DNA from 4 places in the Bacillus sp. PK6-013 genome. Region 1 is predicted to be linked to each of the others. Evidence: predicted binding sites of a transcription regulator. Region 1 holds the regulator's gene; each other region holds the start of a gene.
The links. Region 1 encodes Rex, which represses fermentation and respiration genes when NADH is low (regulators of the CRP and FNR family bind a similar motif). Its sites were predicted from a motif close to TTGTGAAATATTTCACAA; they were not measured.
Positions count from the first base shown of each region.

Region 2: a site for Rex is predicted at 2,394-2,411, ahead of M1E03_RS19715 (L-lactate dehydrogenase). Genes of this name have one in related genera too.
Region 3: a site for Rex is predicted at 2,777-2,794, ahead of yumC (ferredoxin--NADP reductase 2). Genes of this name have one in related genera too.
Region 4: a site for Rex is predicted at 3,065-3,082, ahead of M1E03_RS11095 (helical membrane plugin domain-containing protein). Genes of this name have one in related genera too.

Region 1 is NZ_CP096417.1:3,637,893-3,643,634, forward strand. Features, by position in the region: gene M1E03_RS18355 (CPBP family intramembrane glutamic endopeptidase) at 1-599, shown strand, start outside; gene M1E03_RS18360 (YdiK family protein) at 599-790, shown strand; gene tatC (twin-arginine translocase subunit TatC) at 835-1,611, opposite strand; gene M1E03_RS18370 (twin-arginine translocase TatA/TatE family subunit) at 1,618-1,791, opposite strand; gene M1E03_RS18375 (redox-sensing transcriptional repressor Rex) at 1,830-2,474, opposite strand; gene moaC (cyclic pyranopterin monophosphate synthase MoaC) at 2,478-2,984, opposite strand; gene M1E03_RS18385 (ABC-F family ATP-binding cassette domain-containing protein) at 3,131-5,056, shown strand; gene tsaD (tRNA (adenosine(37)-N6)-threonylcarbamoyltransferase complex transferase subunit TsaD) at 5,296-5,742, opposite strand, start outside.
Region 2 is NZ_CP096417.1:3,928,569-3,934,310, reverse strand. Features, by position in the region: gene M1E03_RS19730 (cytochrome c biogenesis CcdA family protein) at 1-487, shown strand, start outside; gene M1E03_RS19725 (hypothetical protein) at 539-709, shown strand; gene M1E03_RS19720 (nitrate/nitrite transporter) at 798-2,003, opposite strand; gene M1E03_RS19715 (L-lactate dehydrogenase) at 2,454-3,413, shown strand; gene M1E03_RS19710 (L-lactate permease) at 3,463-5,085, shown strand; gene M1E03_RS19705 (LysE family translocator) at 5,195-5,742, shown strand, end outside.
Region 3 is NZ_CP096417.1:925,550-931,291, reverse strand. Features, by position in the region: gene M1E03_RS04630 (3D domain-containing protein) at 1-618, opposite strand, end outside; gene M1E03_RS04625 (YuiB family protein) at 752-1,072, opposite strand; gene M1E03_RS04620 (YuiA family protein) at 1,147-1,275, opposite strand; gene M1E03_RS04615 (NAD(P)/FAD-dependent oxidoreductase) at 1,465-2,682, opposite strand; gene yumC (ferredoxin--NADP reductase 2) at 3,040-4,038, shown strand; gene M1E03_RS04605 (hypothetical protein) at 4,073-4,273, opposite strand; gene M1E03_RS04600 (cold-shock protein) at 4,416-4,640, shown strand; gene M1E03_RS04595 (GNAT family N-acetyltransferase) at 4,745-5,224, opposite strand; gene M1E03_RS04590 (HesB/IscA family protein) at 5,327-5,692, opposite strand.
Region 4 is NZ_CP096417.1:2,213,020-2,218,761, reverse strand. Features, by position in the region: gene M1E03_RS11110 (ABC transporter ATP-binding protein) at 1-569, opposite strand, end outside; gene M1E03_RS11105 (TetR/AcrR family transcriptional regulator) at 562-1,167, opposite strand; gene M1E03_RS11100 (NAD(P)/FAD-dependent oxidoreductase) at 1,354-2,532, opposite strand; gene M1E03_RS11095 (helical membrane plugin domain-containing protein) at 2,569-3,003, opposite strand; gene M1E03_RS11090 (excisionase family DNA-binding protein) at 3,402-3,632, opposite strand; gene M1E03_RS11085 (hypothetical protein) at 3,726-3,950, shown strand; gene M1E03_RS11080 (AMP-binding protein) at 4,021-5,742, opposite strand, start outside.

The sequences.
Region 1 (5,742 bases):
GCGTCTGGTCTGTCATCGCGTTTACCCTCTGTCTCGTTATCGTGCTGCTGATTTTGCGGACGGTGCCGAAGACGACGCTTCGCAACCGCCCGAAAGCATCGGTTGGAGCGTCAATCGGATGGGCGGTAGCCGGCGTTTTTCTCGCTTTGTTTTCGCAGTCAATTGCCGCTTCGATCGAAATGTACTTGTTCGGGGTCAACCCGGAATCGGAAAATACGCAGCGGATCATGGAAATCATCACCGCATTGCCGCTGATGGTGTTTGTCTCTTCTGTATTCGGACCGATTCTTGAAGAAATCATTTTCAGAAAGATCATTTTCGGTGCAATCTATGAGAAAACGAATTTTTTCATTGCCGCTTTGTTCAGTTCGGTGCTCTTCTCGGTCGTCCATTTGGATTTCAGCCATCTGCTCATTTATACAGCAATGGGATTCACATTCTCCTTTTTATATGTCAGAACCAACCGGATTATCGTGCCTATTTTCGCCCATGTCGCCATGAATACGCTCGTCGTCTTACTGCAGACATTCCGGGAGCCTATTGAAGAATATTTGAAACACGCCGAGAAAATGCAAATGATTATTGGAGGATTTCTATGATGAGAAGCCCTAAATTCTGGGGAGCGATTTATTTATTAACGGGTGTGCTGTTTACATATCTGGCGGCAACCTCGCCCGGAAGCATGTGGTCTTTTTACACGATCCTGCTGATGCTTTTCGCAGCCTATAATATCAGCATTTCCTTTAAAATGTTCGCCCTGGCCGGCAAGATGAAACGAAAAGATCAATAGCCTTTTTTGTGAAGGAAAAGAGCCATTCTGAAAAAGAATGGCTCTTATTTTGTATGGTCGTTCAAAAACGCTTGATTTTCCTCTTGAATCATTGTTTTTTGCGCCTGCCTGTAGGATATTCTTGAAATCACGATACTGATTTCATAAAGAATGAGCAATGGCACTGAGACCATTAAATGCGACAAAAGCTCAGGCGGTGTAATGAGGGCCGCGATGACGAACAACACAAAATATGCGTATTTTCTGATTTTCGCCAAAAACATCGGCGTCACGAGGCCGAGCCTTGTGATAAACATGATGACCACAGGCATCTGAAACAATAAGCCAAAAGGAAGCGTCAACTGAAGCAGAAACTGAAAATATTCGTGTATTCCGATGACCTGGTTGACATTCAGATCATCTGAGACTCTCGTCATAAAGTCCACGACAAACGGAAATAAAATAAAGTAAGAAAAGGCAATGCCGCCTAAAAAAAGAATAATCGATATCGGAATATAGCTGAGCGTCACTTTTCGTTCCTTTTCATACAGCCCCGGGCTGATGAAAGCCCACAGCTGGTATAAAACAAGCGGCGAAGTCAAGACGGCGCCGATGATGAAAGCGAACTGCACGTACACAAATAAAGGATCGGTCAGCTTGAACGCGTTGAGCGTCAGCAGCTTCGCTTCATCCGTCTGCTGCAGATAGATAATCAGCGGCTTTGCCAATAAAAAGCCTGCCGCAACAAATAAAACAAAAAAGAAAAAAGTGATCACAAGCCGTCTGCGTAGTTCTGTGATATGTTCTATCAGCGACATTTCTCTTTCCTTCATAAATGTCATCCTATCCTACTGATCTTCTTTCTTTTTATCGGAATCGTCGTCAGCCAAACCTTTTGTCGCATTCTTAAACTCCCTCAGCGTGTTTCCCGCTGCTCTTCCCAGCTCGGGAAGTTTTTTCGGGCCGAATATCAAAAGCGCCACCACGACAATTAAAATAAAGCTTCCAGGACCGATTGGCATAAAGCCTGCCCCCTTTCCTTTATTTTTCGTTTTCCGTTTTACTTTTCCTGCATTGAATAATGTTTCATGAAATACACCAGCGACTGAAGTTCAACCGCCAAATCTATATGATGAATGCGAATGTGTTCCGGCACATTCAAGCGGGCCGGCGTGAAATTAAGAATGCCTTTAATGCCAAGCTCCACCAGCCTGTCTGTAATCGACTGTGCGGCTTGAGCCGGTACCGTCAAAATGGCGACGGGGATATCATCCGTCATATGCTCTTCAAGTCTATTCAGATCATAGACGGGAACACCGCCGACCTCGGTTCCGATTTTTTCCTCATTGATGTCAAACGCCATGGCGATTTTTGTATTATTATTTTTGATAAAATTGTAATGGAGAAAGGCTGTCCCCAAATTCCCCACGCCAATGAGCGTTACGTTCGTCATTTCATCCTGATCAAGCGTCTTTCTGAAAAAGGACAGCAAATAATTGACATTGTAGCCGTATCCTTTTTTTCCGAGCGCGCCGAAGTACGAGAAGTCCCTGCGGATGGTCGCAGAATCGACTTTGACGGCATCGCTCAGCTCAGCGGAAGATACACGCTGTTTTCCGGATGCATGAAGGTTTTTTAAAAAACGATAATATAATGGCAACCGTTTCGCTGTCGCTTGCGGAATTTTTGAATGATCCATGTTCATAAACTAATCCTCCATGTCTACATCAGCTTTTTCCCTTTTATAGTCACCGTTTTTCCCGCCTGTCTTTTCGAGAAGAAAGGTCGGTCCTATCACCATTCCCTTATCCGCCGCTTTGCACATGTCATATACGGTCAGCGCACATACGGAGGCCGAAGTTAACGCTTCCATTTCCACACCTGTGCTCCCTTTGGTCTTCACTTTAGATTGAATATGCAGGATGCTCTTCTGTTCTTTCTCCTCCCAGCGAAAGGCGATGTCGACTCCTTTCAGAGCGATCGGATGGCACATCGGGATGATGGCGGATGTCTGTTTTGCGGCCATGATTCCGGCCACTTGCGCCACCGACAATACATCGCCTTTTCCGATTTCCCGGTTTTTGATTTTTTCATGTACTGTTCGATTCATAGACACGCTTGAAACAGCCGCAGCTGTGCGTACTGAAGCTTCCTTTTCGCTTATATCAACCATCTTGGCTCTGCCTTGTTCATTAAAATGTGTAAACTCATTCATGTTCTGAACTCTCCTTATAACGATCATACACTATTTTTTTCATTCTGTCTTTTTCTTTGGCTAAAATCTTCCAGACTTCACTTAATTGTTTGCTGACTGCGCAGTGATAGGCTACACTTAAAATAGCAGACAAGAGGTGAAAGATCATGATGATTTTACAAGTGAACCAACTTTCAAAATCGTTTGGAGCCGATACGATTTTAACGAATATAAAACTCGAAGTCAGATCTCGGGACCGGATTGCGATCGTCGGACGCAACGGCGCCGGAAAATCGACTCTTCTAAAGATTATCGCAGGAAAACTTTCATATGAAAAGGGGGACATCATCAAGCCGAAAGATTTGACGATGGGCTACCTTGACCAGCATTCCGGCCTCGATTCCAAGCTGACGCTCAAAGAGGAATTGCTGTCGGTATTTGATTTTCTAAAAAAAATGGAAAAAGAAATGCGCGCGATCGAGGAAAAGATGGCGCAGGCCGGACCGGACATGCTTGAATCATTGATGAAGACGTATGACAGGCTTCAGCAGGAGTTCAAGGACAAAGGCGGCTACCAATATGAGGCAGAGGTCAGATCCGTCATGCACGGGCTCGGCTTTGCGGGGTTTGACGACTCCGTCCGCGTCCAGGACTTAAGCGGAGGTCAAAAAACAAGGCTTGCCCTCGGAAAAATGCTTTTGACAAAACCCGACCTCCTCATTTTGGACGAACCGACAAACCACTTGGATATCGATACCCTGACATGGCTTGAACAATATTTGCAAAATTACAGCGGAGCGATTTTAATCGTTTCCCATGACAGGTACTTTCTTGACAAAGTGGTTACCCAAGTTTACGAGATCAGCCGGTCCCAAAGCAAAAAATATACCGGGAACTACAGCTCTTATCTCCAATTAAAAGCCGAACAGCTGGAAAAGGAAACAAAGCTTTATGAAAAGCAGCAGGACGAAATCGCCAAGCTGCAGGAGTTCGTCGACCGGAATCTGGCCAGAGCTTCGACGACGAAACGGGCGCAGAGCAGACGAAAGCAGCTTGAACGGATGGAGATCATGGATAAACCGCTCGGAGATGAAAAGTCGGCGTCTTTCCGCTTTGAAATTACAAGGCAAAGCGGAAACGATGTACTGCGGGTGGAAGACTTGACAGTAAGCTATCAGGAGCAGCCCCCGCTGCTCCGTTCATTGAACTTTCGCATTACCCGCGGGGAAAGCGTTGCACTGGTCGGACCGAACGGAATCGGCAAGTCAACCCTTTTAAAAGCATTGATTCAAAAGCTGCAGCCGGTATCGGGAACAATCGCGACAGGCTCCCATGTCTCAATCGGCTACTATGACCAGGAACAGGCTGAATTGACGTCGTCAAAACGCGTGCTTGACGAGCTTTGGGACGATTATCCGGAAATGAATGAAAAGGATATCCGGACCTGCCTCGGCAACTTCCTGTTTTCGGGAGAAGACGTATTAAAACCTGTACACGCGTTAAGCGGCGGCGAAAAAGCAAGGCTTGCCCTCGCCAAGCTGATGCTCCAAAAAGCGAACTTCCTTATTCTTGATGAGCCGACAAACCATCTCGACCTGGACAGCAAGGAAGTCTTGGAGAACGCTTTGATCGATTACCCGGGAACGATATTATTTGTGTCCCATGACCGCTATTTTATCAACCGGATCGCGACAAAAGTACTGGAGCTTTCCCGCGACAAAGCAGAAGAATATTTAGGCGACTACGATTATTACACAGAAAAAAAAGCGCAGCAGCTTGAACTGAAAGAACTAGAAAAACAGACGGAAGAGCATCAGAAAAACGCTTCCGAAAAACCTGGCGCAAAAAAGAGCTATGAGGAAGAAAAAGAGCTGAAAAGAAAAGAACGCCAGCGGCAGCGAAGGATTGAAGAAATCGAAACAAGAATTACGGACATTGAAGAACAGATCGAAAAAAATGAGGAGCTCCTGTGTGACCCCGCCGTCTTCCAAGACCATGAGAAGGTCCAGGAAATCCACTCTGAAAATGAACGGCTGAATGAGGAGCTTGAACAACTGTTAACAGAATGGGAAACACTCTCTACAAATGAATAAAGGATGAACCGCTCCACGCCGGAGCGGTTTTTTTGTCCACAAATAAAATCCTTTATTTAAAAGAAAGAAAGCGTTTTACCCACAATATCCACAAAAAACATAATATTTATACACATTATTAACAGGTAAAAAAGGTCTGTAAATTAAGGTTTTTAACATTATACACAAGACTGTGGATATATGTTAATAACCTGTTAATAACTATTCCCGGGCAAAAAAACCTCACAGAGCGTGAGGTTTTAATAAGACGTCAGATCTAAGCCAGGCTGACCGTTCATATCATATTTTCCTCTGATTCCTTTTTCAAAAGCAACCGTACCTGCGGCGGCAATCATCGCGGCATTGTCCGTACACAGCGAAAGCGGCGGGATCAAAAGCTCAATCTCCGGATGGCTGCTGAACGTTTTTTCAAGCGCCGCTCTCAACCCTTTGTTTGCAGCAACTCCTCCGGCAAGCAGCACCTGTTTGACGCCATAAGCTTTCGCAGCGCGTTCCGTTTTTGTGACGAGGACATCAATGACGCTTTCCTGAAAGCTGGCTGACAAATCTTCCGGAGCTATCGTTTCACCTTTTTGTGAAGCGTTGTGAAGCGTGTTGATGACTGCAGACTTCAATCCGCTGAAGCTGAAATGATAAGAGCCTTCTTCAAGCCATGCGCGCGGCAGCGGCACATTTGCCTCGCCTTT
Region 2 (5,742 bases), 290 kb from region 1:
CGCCAGCTCGTTTGGCCTGCTGTTTTTGCAATACCATAACTTGATCCGCATGCTGGGTGGAATATTTGTCGTCGTCATGGGCCTGTTCCTCCTCGGCGTTTTCCGGCCGGCTTTCATGATGAAGGAGCGGCGCCTTTCGTTTAGAAGAGGGAAAATAGGCTTGTTGAATTCAATGCTTGTCGGAATGGTTTTTGCGGCGGGCTGGACGCCGTGCATCGGGCCTATATTCGGAACGATCGCATATGCAAATTTTCAGAACCCTGATTTTGGGAGCGCATTCATGGTGATCACCGCATATTCTCTAGGTTTTGCCATTCCTTTTTTGCTCATGGCGTTTTTTATCGGAAACATCAGGCCGCTTATGAAATATTCGAATATGCTCATGAAAATCGGCGGCGCGCTGATGATCGTCATCGGCATCCTGCTTTATACGGACAACATGATATGGATGAATATCTGGTATTCGAATTTGACGAATCTCTTTTGAAAAGCTTATGTGAGTAAGATTGTGAAAAACAGCAAAATCGCGGAGGATATCATGTGCTTGTTTGATCACTCATTTAAGGGACATGAGGATTTAGCCAATCGATTTTGGAAGGTTCGCAAATCTGAAGAGCCAAACGGGCTTTATCCGCTCTACAGCGGGATGCTGGAATTCGCGAAAAAAGTGCTTGAATCTTCATTTCAACAATCGGGAGGATCAGGGTGATATACGCTGCTTCTATTCACACGAGCATCCAATCGTCACGGTCCTGGCAGGAATAGAAAACCGCTCGAAAAGAATCGAGCGGCTCCCTTTATATTCGAATTGATTTCTCCTCGGTTTTCCACTGTTTTTTCCATCCGGCCTGAGCAAGCAAAAGCAGTCCGAGTGCCAAAAATGCGATAACGGTAAAGGTGAGGAATCCGCTTGAATACGTACCCGTGATTTGCTTCAGCGTTCCGAGAATATTCGGGAGGAAGAATCCGCCGATTCCCCCCGCAGCGCCCACGACTCCCGTCACCATCCCGATCTCTTGCTGAAATCGCTGCGGTACAAGCTGGAATATCGCGCCGTTCCCCATCCCGAGGCAGCCCATGCCGATAAATAATGCGGCTGTGACAACGCCAAGAGACGGGAGCATACTGACTGAGAACATGCACAGAGCCACCCCGATAAAGAGGAATTGCAGCAGACGCACGCCGCCGATTTTATCGGCAATCAACCCGCCGACAGGGCGGAGGCAGCTTCCCGATGCAACGACGAGCGTGACAAATTCGCCGGCCCTTACCGCCGGAACGGCATACTGGGATGCAAAAAAGTAGCTTAAAAAGTTGGACAAGCCGACAAAACCTCCGAATGTTACGCTGTAGAGAAGGCAAAAATACCAAGTGTCCCTTTCTTTGAAAACAGCAAAATAGTCTTTGAGCGGTTTAGGCGCCGGCTGATTCGGAGGTTCTTTTGCCATAAGGAAATAGCTGAATAACACGAGTATCAGAGGAATCAGCGCCAATCCCATGACGCCGTTCCAGCCCACTTGCTCCGCCAGGCGAGGGCCGAATAGTGTAGCGAGCAGTGTTCCGCTGTTTCCCGCTCCGGCGATCCCCATGGCAAGGCCTTGCAAGTGCGGCGGATACCAGCGGCTCGCCATTGGCAGGGATGCGGAAAAGCTTGCGCCTGCCACACCGAGTAAAATTCCGATGATATACAGCTCGGCGACCGATGAACCGAACTGCCACCCCCATATCAGCGGAATCATCGTCACCAGCATTCCGCCAATAGCCGTTTTTTTCGGTCCGAAACGGTCGGTTAAAATGCCGAGCACAATCCGGAAAAACGATCCGGCCAAAGTAGGTATGGCGACAATCAATCCGACCTGTGATGGAGATAAATCAAAATCAGCCGTAATATAAACACCAAGCGCCCCCAGCAACACCCAAATCATAAAGCTGACATCGAAATATAAAAAAGATGACAACAAGGAAGGCGCGTGTCCGCTCTTCCTCAAATCCGCCAATTTCAATTGCAACACTCCCCATCCGATAGATTCTAGAATTTATCATGACAAAATAGAATAGGGTTGGCAGTATTTTTGTCAGCTTTACTAACAAACTAAAAGATTGAATATTTAAAATTTTAATTTGGACGGCATTATACCCGGCGATGATTGAATGTTGCTGAAGATTTGAGGTGTTATGACTGTTGAAAAGGGGAAACTTAGATTGGAATGGGCCTGATGCACTTGCAGATAAAGCAGTCTTTTGCAGCACGTTTACCAATTTTTCTTTAGCTGTAAGGCATATTTTTACCAAAAAATGTACAAATTTAAGGAAGAAGTATGTAGAGACACAAAATAGACATAAATAAAAATGTATATCACTTGAAAAAGTATGTGAAGTATTGCACAATATGAATGTGAAGAGTTTCACAAACAGCTTAGATTTTAAAACAAACGGCAAAGGAATGATGAGTCATGAGAAACCAAAAAGTCAACCGTACAGTTTTGATCGGTGCGGGTTTTGTTGGAAGCAGTTATGCATTTACGTTAATTAACCAAGGTATCACAGACGAACTTGTGATCATTGATTTAAATAAAGACAAAGCAATGGGCGATGTCATGGATTTAAACCACGGTAAAGCATTTGCCCCACATCCTGTGAAAACATGGTACGGCACATATGAGGACTGCAAAGACGCCGACATTGTCTGCGTATGCGCCGGAGCAAACCAAAAGCCGGGTGAAACCCGTCTGGATCTTGTCGAAAAAAACCTGAGAATTTTCAAAGGAATTATCGGAGAAGTCATGGCCAGCGGTTTTGACGGCATCTTCCTTGTCGCTACAAACCCGGTCGACATCTTGACTTACGCGACTTGGAAATTCAGCGGACTTCCGAAAGAACGCGTGATCGGAAGCGGTACAACACTTGATACAGCCCGTTTCCGTTACTTGCTCAGCGAGTATTTCGGTGTCGCTGCCCACAATGCCCACGGCTACATCATTGGTGAACATGGAGATACGGAGCTGCCTGTCTGGAGCCACGCGAATATCGGCGGAGTTCCCGTCAGCGACTTGCTGAAAAGAAATGAGAAATACAAAGCAGAAGATCTTGATGAACTGTTTGACAATGTTAAAAACGCCGCTTACCACATTATCGAGAAAAAAGGTGCGACATACTACGGAGTTGCCATGAGCCTCGCGCGTATTACGAAAGCGATTTACCGCAATGAAGAAGCGATTTTAACCGTGAGCGCACATCTTGAAGGCGAATTTGGGGAAAATGATGTTTATATCGGAGTTCCGGCGGTTGTCGGCCGATGCGGAGCGAGGGAAATTATTGAGCTCGACCTGAATGAAAAGGAAAAACAGCAATTCAAGCATAGCGCAGGTGTGTTAAAAGCAATTTTAAAACCGCATTTTGAACTGCAGGCATAACTGAACATCATGAAGATACTAACATCATGAAGATTGCGAGATGATGAAAATGTGGCAGCAGATATACGATCCGTTTGGGAATCTGTTTATCAGCGCTTTTGCCGCCATTCTGCCGATTCTTTTCTTTCTCCTTGCATTGACCGTGCTGAAGATGAAAGGAATCATCGCGTCATTTTTGACGCTGGCGGTCAGCTTTATTGTAGCGGTTTTCTTTTTTCACATGCCGGCTGCGAAAGCTGTCTCAGCCGTTTTACTTGGAATTGCAAACGGTCTTTGGCCGATCGGATATATTGTCCTGATGGCTGTATGGCTTTACAAAATTTCTGTCAAAACCGGAAAGTTTAAAGTGATCAGAGCGAGCATTGCCGGGATTTCGTCTGACCAGCGGCTTCAGTTATTGCTGATCGGGTTCAGTTTTAACGCCTTTTTGGAAGGCGCGGCAGGCTTCGGCGTGCCGATTGCGATCAGTGCCGTTCTTCTTGTCGAGCTTGGTTTTAAACCTTTAAAAGCGGCATCTCTATGTTTAATTGCGAATGCGGCATCCGGGGCCTTTGGAGCGATCGGAATTCCGGTAATCACAGGAGCACAGATGGGAGGCTTGACACCGGTTGAGCTTTCCAGAACGCTCGCTTTGATGCTGCCGTTCATCACTTTCTTTGTCCCGTTCCTGCTCGTTTTCATACTGGACGGGTTTAAAGGAATAAGGGAAACGCTGCCGGCTCTCCTTGTATTAAGCGGAAGCTATACGGCGGTGCAGACTATAACGATGATTGGATTGGGGCCGGAACTTGCGGACATTTTGGCCGCTTTAATCAGTATGGGAGCGCTGGCGCTGTTTTTGAAAAAGTGGCAGCCGCGCCACATATACAGAGAAACCGGGAATGAACATGAACCCGCTGAAAAATATCATGCAGCAGACATTATGAAAGCCTGGTCTCCGTTTTATATCTTGACCGCCGTCATTGCGGTGTGGAGCCTGCCCGGTTTTAAAGGACTTTTTCAGGAAGGCGGATGGCTGAAACAATCGACGATTTTATTCAACATGCCTTTTCTTCACCGGGAAGTGCTGAAAACGCCGCCAATCGCTCCGGAACCGGCACCGCTTGATGCCGTGATGAAGCTTGACTTCATTTCAGCGACGGGTACGGCGATACTGATCGCCGTGATCTTCACGATTGTGCTGAGCCGAAACATCAGTTTCCGCGGAGGACTTTCCAGCCTGAAAGAGACGGTCAAGGAACTGTGGCTTCCTGTTCTGACCATTTGCTTTGTGATGGGTTTTGCAAACCTGGCCAATTATACCGGATTGAGTTCAACCATCGGACTGGCGCTTGCCAAAGCGGGGGATATTTTTCCGTTCGTCAGTCCCGTATTGGGCTGGATCGGCGTGTTTATCACTGGTTCAGTCGTCAGCAACAATGCATTATTCGGCCACCTGCAAGCTGTCACCGGAGCGCAAATCGGGACAAGCTCAGCGTTGCTGCTTGCCGCCAATACCGCGGGAGGCGTGATGGCCAAGCTGATCTCACCGCAGTCGATTGCGATTGCAACAGCCGCGGTCCAAGAGACAGGGCAGGAATCAAAGCTTTTCAGCCAAACCGTTAAATATAGCTTGATCCTGCTTTTCATCATATGCATTTGGACATTTGCACTTTCAAAGCTTGGCATATAAAGAAGAGCCTTTTCCCGCAATGGGAAAAGGCTTTTTAAGCTGTTTGTTCTATCATGTCCTCTTTTTGAATACATTGTACAAGTTATCCGCGGAAGGGGGACGAGATATGATAAACATCTTCCTGAGTTATGTGTTTTTGGGCTTGTCTTTGGCCGCACCTGTCGGCCCTGTGAATGCGGCGCAGATCGACAGGGGGATGAAAGGTGGCTTCTTTCATGCCTGGCTGTTTGGTCTTGGCGCTGTGACGGCGGATGTCTTATATATGGCTTTGATCTATTTTGGAGTCGCTCAATTTTTGACAGCGCCATTTTTAAAAACGTTTTTATGGCTGTTTGGTTTTTTTGTTTTGACCTATACGGGGATCGAGAGCCTGGTCAAGGCGAAGGAAGTATCGCTGATGAGGGGTGCGGGAGAGAAAGGTTCATACCGCAAATCTTTCTTGTCTGGGCTGGTGATCTCCCTTTCAAACCCGCTGAGCATCATGTTCTGGCTCGGCATTTACGGAAGCATTTTGGCGAAAACGGTAGAGACGTACGAATCATACCAGCTGCTAATATGCAGTTCAGGCATTTTAATCGGACTTTTTTTGTGGGACTTGGCCATGTCTTTTCTTGCGGGGACATTCAGAACATTTTTAAGCCCGCGGATGATCCAGGC
Region 3 (5,742 bases), 1.6 Mb from region 1:
ATTTTCATTCAGTTTCAGGAGATCCTCTTCGGTAATGGTGCCGTTTCCTTTTTTAATGACATACACATCAAGTGTTTTTTTGCCCCACTCTTTATAAACATCTTCAACCGTCTCATAGTACAAATCAAGCCGGTTCCCTTTGATGGCTGATCCGGTGTCCGCAACAACGCCATAGCCGTAGTCCGGTATGAACAATATCGTGCCGATCGGAAAGACCGACGGGTCGGCAGCAACGGTTGAATATAAATCTCTTTTAACTTTGACTCCCGAATATGTAATCCCGTAATCTGGATGATGAGGCTGTTTTCCCGTCGATTCCGCCCCTGCTGTATATCCGGTCGCGGTGACTTTTTGCTTCGGATACTTGGTCCAGTCAAAGGCATCTTCAAGCGATTTCGGTTTGTTTTTAATTTGTTCTGCGGCAGACAGAGACGTTTTTTCCGCTTTTTCTTTCGGAAGTGATTTAAAGGTGAGCATCAGCTGTTTCAAGGACAAATCGCGTTCTTTCGCCCAGCTGGATATGTCCTGTGCTTCCACGCCTGAAACGGCAAAGAAGGTCGTCATAAAAGCAAAGACAAACAAAACTGTCATCAAGAAACGCCGGAACATTGTCATCACTTTTCTCAAATCTTCCACTCCTCTCACCATCTAGTTGTTTCCAAGCGGAAACAGAAATATTCAGATGGCGGAAAAATTTTAAGAAAAGTGAAAAAATTAAATTCAAAAAACCCTCTCCCTTGAAGAAGAAGGCTTAAAACATTTGATATCCCCTTTTTCGCAACGCTTTAATCGTAACACCCGACAACAGGGCTCCGGCCATTCCGCTGGCTAAAATGATGATATCGGCAGCTGCCAATGAAGCCACTCTGTCAAAAAGGCCGGAAAATGCCTCTCCCGGCGCCTCTACATAGCGAATCAGCTTTTCTTTATTCACAATGAAAAGGCATACAATTGGATAAATGACAGCCATGATCCATGACATCCTGAGCAGCATATTCAGCAGAAAACCGATGCCGAAAAACAGGACGAAAAATAAGACAACTGAAATGATGACAACTGGTAAACTAATCAAAGCCTCCACCCCCAATTCACCTCTTTTAGTGTACATTGGGGAAGGAACTTGAGTCAATCATTGGAAAGCGGCGATCAGCGGTCTTTTCCCGTTCCCTTGCAGTTGTTGCACGTTTCCGAACCACCGAGCAGAAGCTGAAAATAGCCTTTTCCCGAACAAAATGTACAGGTTGATTCAAGGCGATGGGTTGATGTCGTCTTCATTAGTTACTCACCTTTTTCTTAATTTTCTGATAATATATCATGAACATTGTCAATAATAAAGTCAGAAAATATAACAGATCATTCGATGTAAGCGCTTAAAAGCTAAGCTATCTTCCTTTTTCTTTCGTTTTTGAAGTTTTTAACCCCGAATAAAAAGCCCGCAGCTTCCGCTGCAGGCTTCGATTCCGCTTAGAAAAATTTAAACTTTCCTTTTTTCAGAACAAGTCCCGGCCCGCCGATCAGGAACAGCGAGCGGTTGTCGATAATTTTTTTCATCATGGACGCCGTCGTTCCCGTCATCTTTCTCCCGAATGCGACGCCGATTGCATCATGTTCGCCGAGAGAAGCGACAGAGCCTTTATTATCGAATGAGAACGTTTCCGTTTCTTTGCCGTGAATCAGTGCGGCCAAATTGTTTGCGCACGTTTCGCCCTGCTGCATGGAAATCTGCGCAGTCGGCGGATAAGGCCTTTCGGTTTCTTCATTTATGATCAGCGAGCAGTCTCCGATAACAAATATATCATCATGGCCTTCAACGCGCAGATCAGGTTTTACCTTCACACGGCCGCGCATGTTTTCAAAGCCTGATTCTTCTATGATCGGGTTGCCGCGGACACCTGCGGCCCATACGACAGTGCCTGCTTTGATTTCTTCGGTCTGATCGTCTTTTCCACAGATGATTCCGTCAGGCGTGCATTCTTTCACCGCCGTGCCGATTTTGAATTCAACGCCTTTTCCTTCAAGGTAGTTGACCGCATAATCGACAAGCTCCGGATCAAAGCCCGGGAGAACGGACGGCGCGGCTTCCACGCATATTAAACGAACCTGCTGGCGATCGATATCGTATTCGCGGCACAGCTCAGGAATGCGGTTGCCCAATTCGCCCAAAAATTCAATGCCGGTAAAACCCGCTCCTCCGACAACGATCGTCAGGCGTTCCGGGCGCTTCTCGGCTTCTGTGTTATACGTCGCAAACTGATATTCAATGTGCTCGCGAAGCTGCCGGGACGAGTTGATGTTTGAAATGGAGAAAGCATACTCTTTCAATCCAGAAATTCCGAAAGTTTCAGGGACGGCCCCCAGCGCTACGACAAGATAGTCGTAACTAAGCTCGCCGGTTTCAAGGACGACTTTCTTTCCTTCTTTATCGATTTTCTTTACCGTATCCTGAACGAAATTGACACGGGATGTATTGATGACGTCTTTAATCTGATAGCGGCATCTGTCATGATGAAGCGTACCTGCGCTCGCTTCGTGCATCCAGGTTGTCTCATAATGATAATTGTGCTTGTTGACAAGCGTAACATCCGCTTCATTGACGCCGATTTTTTTAACAAGTTTCGTAACGGTCATTAATCCACCATAACCTGCACCTAATACTACTACTTTTGGCTTATTCAACGGAATCACATCCACCTTTTCTGTATTTTACTGCTAAGCCGGATTAAAAATAGCCTTTGGGTTATCTTCTGCCGGCTTCAGGCTTTTTATGAAAAAAAGTTTGTGAAACCCTTCACTTTAATTTGCCGAACAACGGAATGTTTTTCGGCTGTGCGTCGAAAAATATTCACGAATCTTTAACAAAATGTTCACAACTACATCATAGCCGCTCGCTTTTGCTTTTTCAAGATTAAATATGCTCGGGCGGCAGACTTTAGATCAGACGGTAATATTTTCCGATCTTAAAAAAACAGACGCGCTCGTATTTATTTTATGTGATATGATATAATTAAGAACAATTTTCATTTAGGGGGCATTATTTTCATGCGTGAAGACTCAAAAGTATATGACATTACAATTATCGGGGGCGGCCCTGTCGGCTTGTTTACCGCATTTTACGGCGGAATGCGGCAAGCGAGCGTCAAAATTATCGAAAGCCTGCCGCAGCTAGGCGGTCAGCTGTCCGCTTTGTATCCCGAAAAATACATATACGATGTAGCCGGGTTCCCTAAAATCCGCGCTCAGGAGCTGGTCGACAATTTAAAAGAGCAAATGGCGAAATTTGATCAGACCGTTTGTCTGGAACAAGCCGTCGAAAGCGTTGAAAAACAAGCAGACGGCATTTTCAAGCTCGTCACCAACAAAGAAATCCACTATTCTAAAACGGTGATTATTACAGCTGGAAACGGAGCATTCCAGCCGAGAAAGCTCGAGCTTGAATCTGCGGCTCAATACGAGAATGCAAACCTTCATTACTTTATAGATGATCTGAATCAATTTGCGGGCAAACGCGTTGCGGTGTTGGGCGGCGGCGACTCCGCCGTCGACTGGGCGCTCATGCTGGAACCGATCGCTAAAGAGGTGTCAATTATTCATCGCCGCGATAAATTCCGCGCACATGAACACAGCGTCGAAAACCTGCACAATTCAAAAGTCAATGTGCTGACACCGTTTGTTCCGACCGAACTGATCGGCGCCGAGCGGATTGAACAGATCGTCATCGAGGAAGTGAAAGGCGAGAGAAAAGAAATCATCGATGTCGACGATGTGATCGTCAACTTCGGCTTTGTTTCATCTCTCGGACCAATCAAAAACTGGGGGCTTGAAATCGAGAAAAATTCGATCGTCGTCAAGTCCACAATGGAAACGAACATCGAGGGATTCTATGCAGCCGGCGACATCTGCACATACGAAGGAAAAGTCAAGCTGATTGCCAGCGGATTTGGAGAAGCACCGACCGCTGTCAATAATGCAAAAGCTTACATGGATCCTAAAGCGCGCGTGCAGCCGCTGCACTCTACAAGCATGTTTGAAAACAAATAAAAATGAAAAGGAGCCTGACACCGGCTCCTTTTCATTATATGATATTCAAATATGAGAAGATCGTTCCCAAAATCAGCACAATCGTTAAGATACCGACCACTCCCGCCGCAGTCAAGACAATCCGGTCCGTAATTTTCTGTGCTTTTGGAAGCGGTTTTTCGCAGCCGCATGCTTCACAGACTTTTGAATCGTAAGGCGTAAGCCCGCCGCAGCTTCTGCAGTTGATTTTTTCCATGGTTGAACCCCTTTTCTTTACTGGGCTTGGACTCTAAATAAACCTGTCCAGTATAGAATAACAAATTGACGAATAGAATGTCTTAAGATTCACAAAATATTCTTAAATGAACTCCAAAAAACCCTTGTTAGGAAGTGACGATATGTCTTACTACAACAATCGCAATCAAGAGCCTTTGCCAAAGGAAGATATCAGTACGTGGGAATGTACCGCTGAGGACTGCAACGGATGGATGAGAAAAAATTTCACGAGCAGCGATCGCCCTCTATGCCCTCTGTGCAACAAGGAAATGGTAAGCGGAAGCCGCTATATCACCTCAATCACCAACAACACGAGCAATCTCAACCGAATCTTTAACCAGAAATAAACACGATTGTTCCGGAAGCCCCGTTGCAAAAACCTTGCTCAGCACTTGAGCGGGGTGGCTGCATTGCTGCCTTCCGGCATTTCCCGAGCGAAGCGGAAAACAGATTATGTTAAATCTTTTACCAAAAGAATCTCATCCCGAATCGGAATGCCGTTATCAGCGGCAAAGGGAATTTCAGGCTTTACTTTTCTTGCTTCTTCAACTGCGTTTACATACAGCTCGGCCATTGTATAGCCTCTCTTTTGATAAAACATAAACGCCCGCATATTATCGTTCGTCGTGATCAGTTTAATCGATTGACACTGTTTTCGCTTTGCAGCACGTTCCACTTCGTTTAAAAGGAGTGAGCCGATCCCTTTGTTTTCGGCAATACTGTCCAAGGAGACGACTTCACATTCGTTTCCGGCGATGAAGTACGTAATCAGGCCTTTTATATCGCCTTTTTCATCTGTCACAGCGAATCCTTCCAATTCATCGCAGCGGAATGTTCCGTGTGAATTGACCATGTCCGGACTTCCCCAATGCTTATGAAAAAACGCGGTAACGTCCGCTTTTGACAAGCCGAGCGTTGATACGAGTTTCATTTCTTTCCCCCCAGATCATAATAAAACGCCTTTTCGTCACGATGATGCATCGCAATGAAAGGCGTTTTTCTCATTCCATATCGTTGACCTGATGCCAATATGTCAGCACTCTTCAGGCTTCCCTGCATTCACTGCGGTTCTGAATGATGATCCGCAGCCGCATGAAGCGATGGCATTTGGATTATCGATGGTGAAGCCTCCGCCCATCATCGATTGTTTAAAATCAATGACCGTACCGTTCATAATATCCAGGCTTTCTTGATCTACAAGCACTGTGATTCCATGCTGGACGAATTCATTGTCGTCTTCGTTTTTTTCGTGTTCAAAACCCATGCCGTATGACAGACCGCTGCATCCGCCGCCTTTTACTCCGATTCTCAAGAATGCGTTCTCCTCTTCATGCTCTTTCATCATATCCTTGATATGAAGAGCAGCCGCTTCCGTGACCGTAACTGTTTTTTCGCTCATAACATCACACCTCCTAAAAGCTCATGTGTACTTTATTATAAAGTTGCACG
Region 4 (5,742 bases), 1.4 Mb from region 1:
ATGTGGTGCGTTGTGATCAGGATCGTCTTCCCTTCCGCCTTTTTGTTCAGGATAAGCTGTTTTAATTTTTTGGCATGCACGGGATCGAGCCCCGAGGTCGGTTCGTCTAGAAATAAAAGATCAGGCTGATTGATCAGGGCTCTCAAAAAATTCAGCCTCATTTTCATGCCTTTTGAGTAAGCGGATACCTTTGTCCGGCCGTACTCTTCAAGACCCGTTAAAGCGAGCAGCGTTTCCGGCTCCTCGGTTTCAGATGCATACAAGGAACGGAACAAATTTAAGTTTTCCAGTGCCGTTAATCGTTGATAGAAATTCGGAAATTCAAAGGCGACGCCGATTTTCTCATAAAAGGAGCTGTCGGCTTGACTCAATTCTTTCCCCATCACAGAAACCCGGCCTTCATATTGCTTTAAAATACCGATTAATATTTTTTGAATCGTGCTTTTTCCAGCGCCGGACGGGCCGAGAAATCCAAAAATTTCACCCTTTTGAATCGAAAAGTCGATTCCTTTCAATACGGGCGTTTTTTGTCCGGGGTATGTGAAGCGAAGCCCGCTGACTTCAATCATGGGATGCATCCTCCTTGGCCGAAAGCCCCTGTCCGATCAATTCGATAAGCAAATCCATCGTTTCGTCGTAGCGGTCTTCCCCAATATTTGTTTTTTGAAAGGATAAAAGAACAATGGCGCGAATCACACTGACGATCGTCTCCGGTTTTTTTCTGACAAGCCAGCCTTTTTCCTGGCCCATTTCAATTAAAGGCTTGAAAAAATCTTCGTCGCTGTCGAAATGCGCCTGCAGCTTTTCTTCGGGGAGTTTGCGGAAGAGTGTCTCGAGTAAGTTGTCATCGTAAACTTGGCGAATGTACGGGTTATCTTCCACCACCGCCAATGCTTCACGCAAAAACTGTGCAAATGTTTTCCCGCTTTCAGAAAATGATGCCTCAAGCTGGGCGCGGATCTTACTTTCTTCCTGCTGCAAAATCTCAAAATAAAGCTCCTCTTTCGAGTCGAAAAATGTATAAAATGAGCCTTGGGCAATTCCGGCCGAGGCTGTTAGCTCACCAACGCTCGTTTTTTTCAATCCAAGCTGCGCAAAAAGCTCTCTTCCGCTTTGCACTAAAGCTGAGCGTATCGCTTCCTTTTCTTTTTCGGTAAATTTCGGCATGTCAGTCTCTCCTTGTTTTATAAACATATAAATATTTTTATTTTATATTCATATAATGCGATGAGACCGTCTTTTTGTCAATGCATTTTGGTTCAAATTTACCACAATATTTTCATTTGCCCGTCAAATTTAAAGCAAAAAAAAGCACCACTTATAGTTTAAACTATAAGTAGCGCTTCATTTCCATTAATAAGCAAGGCTGAACAGACCTTTAATATGAGTCAGATAACGGACGTTGCTCGCTTCTTTCATCAATGAAGCAGGCAGGCCTTTAAGAGATGTACTGTTCGCGCCGATAACGGCAACTGCATCTTTGCGGCCAAGGCTTGCAAGCGTGCCCGAGTTGACAGGGCTGAACGTTTCCATTGATTTGTTTTCTAAGTATGCATACAGGTTGTAGCCGATCAGCTCGCCCATTTGCCAAGCGATTTGAGCTGTCGGAGGGTACGGACGGCCATCCGGACCGAAGACAACGGCGCTGTCTCCTGCAACAAATACGTCTTCATGTGATGTGGATTGAAGGAAATCGTTTACAGTTGCGCGTCCGCGGTTCACTTCAAGACCTGACTCGCCGATCAGCGGATTGCCTTGAACACCGCCGGTCCAGACAAATGTATTTGTGACGATTTTTTGCCCGTCTTTCAAATCAACAACGTTTCCTTCTACATTTGTGACAGGCAGTCCTGTCAAGAATTCAACGCCGCGTTTTTCAAGGCTCTTTGTCGCACGTTCGATCAGCTCATCCGGAAGAACCGGCAGGATTTTCGGACCGGCTTCAACAAGCTTCAGCTTGATTTCTTTCGGATCGACACCGTAGCTTCTCGCAAGGTTCGGCATGATATCGGCGAGTTCACCGACAAGCTCGACGCCTGTTAGTCCGCCGCCGCCGATTAGGATCGTAGCATCCGCTTCGTTTTTCGTTTTAGCGTATTCGCGCACGCGCTCTTCAACATGTTTGAAGATCTTGTTTGCATCGTTTGCAGATTTGAGCACCATGCTGTTTTCTTGAAGGCCAGGAATGCCGAAGTAAGCAGTGACAGAACCAAGACCGACGACAAGCGCGTCATACGTCAGGGTAGAGCCGTCAGAAAGAGCGACTTCTTTTTTGTCAACTGAGAACGAGTTGACTTTGGCGATTTTAAGATCGATGTCTTTTCCTTTGAAAAGCTTTGCAAGCGGCATCGCAATGGCCTGTTCTGACACGTTGCCCGCAGCAAGGCGATGCAGTTCTGTGATGATTTGATGTGTCGGGTATTGGTTAACCACTGTGATTTTTGCTTCTTCTTTTGTGTAGTGTTTGCGAACTGTTAAAGCAGACAGTAATCCGCCGTAACCAGCGCCTAAAATGACGATATGTTTTGACATCGTGAATCCTCCGTCCTTATTCTGAATGTATAGTGATTATTTTTGTTTTTCGCGTTCTGACATGATTTGCAGGTAGCTTTGAACAAAGCGGAACATCTTTTGGGCCTGCGGATCTTTAAGCATTTTCAGCAAACCGAAAAGTCCGATGACTTCATTGCTTTCGTCAGCGCGGTCTTTTGCTTCAATGGCGGTAGCCGCGATTTCTTTTGCCGTATCTTTGACAGGCTCAAGAATTTCTGTGATGGCACCGACCGTATCATTTTTTAATACTTCATCAGTTGCAACGGATTGTGCGAAATCGTAAGACTTTGTCAAAATGTTGACCAGTTCTGTCAGCTTTGGAAGCTGGTCGACTAAAACAGTCAAAGACTCCTGTACTTCAGGTTTTAGCAGTTGATCGATAAGATCGCGTTGGCTTTGGCTTACAGATTCGTTTGTTTGATCAGCTGTTTGATCGATTGTTTCCGGCATAACCAATTCTCCTTTTCAATAAGCGATGTGCTGTTTTTTGAAGGAACCCCTTTTTCACAGTTTGTGAATTTGTGCACAAACAAGTCCGCAAAAAGGTTCTCCCCTTTTGTGTTTGTTTTGCTGTTTTCAGTCTGGAATTCCCGAAAACCCGCAATCTCAAAACACACTGTATTTTTTACTACTAAATGATAACACTTTTTGAACAAAAAATGAACGTGATTGTTTCGGAAATGAAATAAAATCATAGAAAACTTTATATATAGGGCTTCTTTCATCCCTTTCATTTCCTATATTGTGTCTTTTTTTACGAAACGTCCCATTCACACGTCATGATAGAGTCGTGCGAATATTTCCCAGAAACGCACCTAGTTTACATAATGTAATTATCGTTATCTTGGTTAATCTTCATCTTTAACATCCGGATCTTCGGGGATGGGTTCGTTCAGAACGGATTCCGCCCACTCTTTATACTTTTCCATCTGTTCCATATGGGTATTGAATTGATCTTTGTTGATTAAATGCTGCTGTCCGTCGAAGACGGTGCGAATTTTCTTTTCTCTCACAAGCTGTTCAACATATGCTTCTGAAAGCGTTAAATATTCTGCGGTTTCCTTTATCGTCAAGTACATGTTTTAGTTCCTCTCGTTTTGATTTAGGCGAACGTTGCGATTTTAGGATCATACGATAAGATATATCAGTTTAGATGATGGAGGCCTATTTCTATGTATTCAAAATGGAATTCTGAAACGTCTTATCCGCCTTCAGCCCCGCACATGCACACCGGCCAATCTTCTCAGCAGATGAATCAAAGGCTGAAAAATCTCGAAGATCAAATGGAATTGCTGATCAAACTCATGGAATGCAACAATCAGCTGCTGCGTTCAATTGAAGAGCAGCAAAACCGCGTCTGCGCGGCCGGCGGAGGTTCGGTTATCGTCAGAATGTGAGTTTTTGGTCTTAAAATAAAAAGAGGAAGGACGTGTCCTTCTTCTTTGTCTGCAAGCCTTATCCAGTATACTACAGATTTTTTTGCGCTGAAAGGCCGGTAATTTCATCGTATGTTTGACGATTTTCCAATGTTGACAAATCGCCTGCCGGCTCGTTCAAATAGGCAGCTCTGATCAGCCGTCTCATCACTTTTGCATTTCTCGTCTTCGGCAGACCGCTGACAAAGTAAACCGCTTTTGGCTTGATCGCTTTACCGATCGCGTCAGAGGCGAGGTTCAGCAAATCATCTTTTAGTTTTTCCGACGGCTTTTCCGACTGTGTGAGGACGACAAAGCAGACGGCAGCCTGACCTTTGAGCTGATCCGGAACGCCGATAACGCCTGCTTCCGCCACCGCTGGATGGCCGACCAGTACGGACTCTATTTCGGCGGGCCCGATCCTTTTCCCAGCAGTATTGATCACATCATCAGAACGTCCGCTGATCGTCCAGTAGCCGTTTTCATCACGTTTTGCCCAATCGCCATGCACCCAGACGTCAGTCCAGCGGCTCCAATATGCTTTTTCATATCTGGACGGCTCCTTCCAAAAACCATTCGTCATGCCGACCCACGGCTTTGTCAGGACAAGCTCCCCGACTTCATTGACGACTTCCTCCCCTTTTTCGTTGAAGACATTGGCCGCCATGCCAGGCAGAGGCGAATTAAACGTCATCGGCGTGATTGGCCGCAGGAGCACATTGCCCAAAATGCCGCCTGAAATTTCCGTTCCTCCTGAATAATTAAAAATAGGAATCCGCTCTTTTCCAGCATGGCGGAACAGCCATATCCACGGTTCATAATTCCATGGTTCTCCCGTTGAGCCGATTGCCTTCAGACTGCTCAGGTCGCATTGATGAAGAAAATTTTCGCCGTGCTGCATCAGTGAGCGAATGAGCGTCGGAGAGACGCCGAGATGCGACACCTGGTGTCTGCTGACAAGCTCCCACAGCCGACTCGGGGCCGGGAAATCCGGTGCTCCGTCATACAGCAAAACTGCCGCTCCGTTTATGAGTCCCCCGAATATTAAAAACGGTCCCATCATCCAGCCCATGTCTGTAAACCAGAAAAACGTGTCCCCTTGTTTGACATCCATCCCGAAGCCCGCATCAAATGCAGCTTTCAGCGGAAAACCGGCGTGGGTATGAACCGCTCCCTTCGGCTGTCCTGTCGTGCCCGATGTGTAAAGCAGCATGAGCGGATCTGAACTGTCCATTTCTTCTGTCATCTGGAGAGGATCGCTTTTCATCAATTCATTCCAGTCTATATCTCTCTTATGATTCCAATCTTGTTCGCCATCGTGAAGCCGGCAGACGACAACTTTTTGGACAGTGGGGGCGCGGTCTGCTGCTTTGTCAGCTTCTTTCTTCATACAGACCTTCTTTCCCCTTCGCAAAAAGGCATCTGCCGTGACAAGAATTTTTGCTCCGGCAGCGCTGAGTCTCGCGGCTGCCGCATGGGCCCCGTAGCCTGAAAAAACCGGGGAGAATACCGCGCCGATTTTAGCGGCGGCAAGCATGGCGATGACCGTTTGCGGGATCATCGGCATGTAAATCGCAATGACATCCCCTTTTGATATGCCTTGTTTTTTAAAGCCTGCTGCCGCACGGGCGACTTTTTGATGTAAAGAAGAATAGGTGATCCGTTCTGTTTTTCCGTCTTCACTTTCCCAGATGAGGGCTGTCCTCTCGGCCGTATCAGGCTGTCGGGACCATTTTTCCACGGCGCTGCAAACGGCATTTAAGCGTCCGCCGGA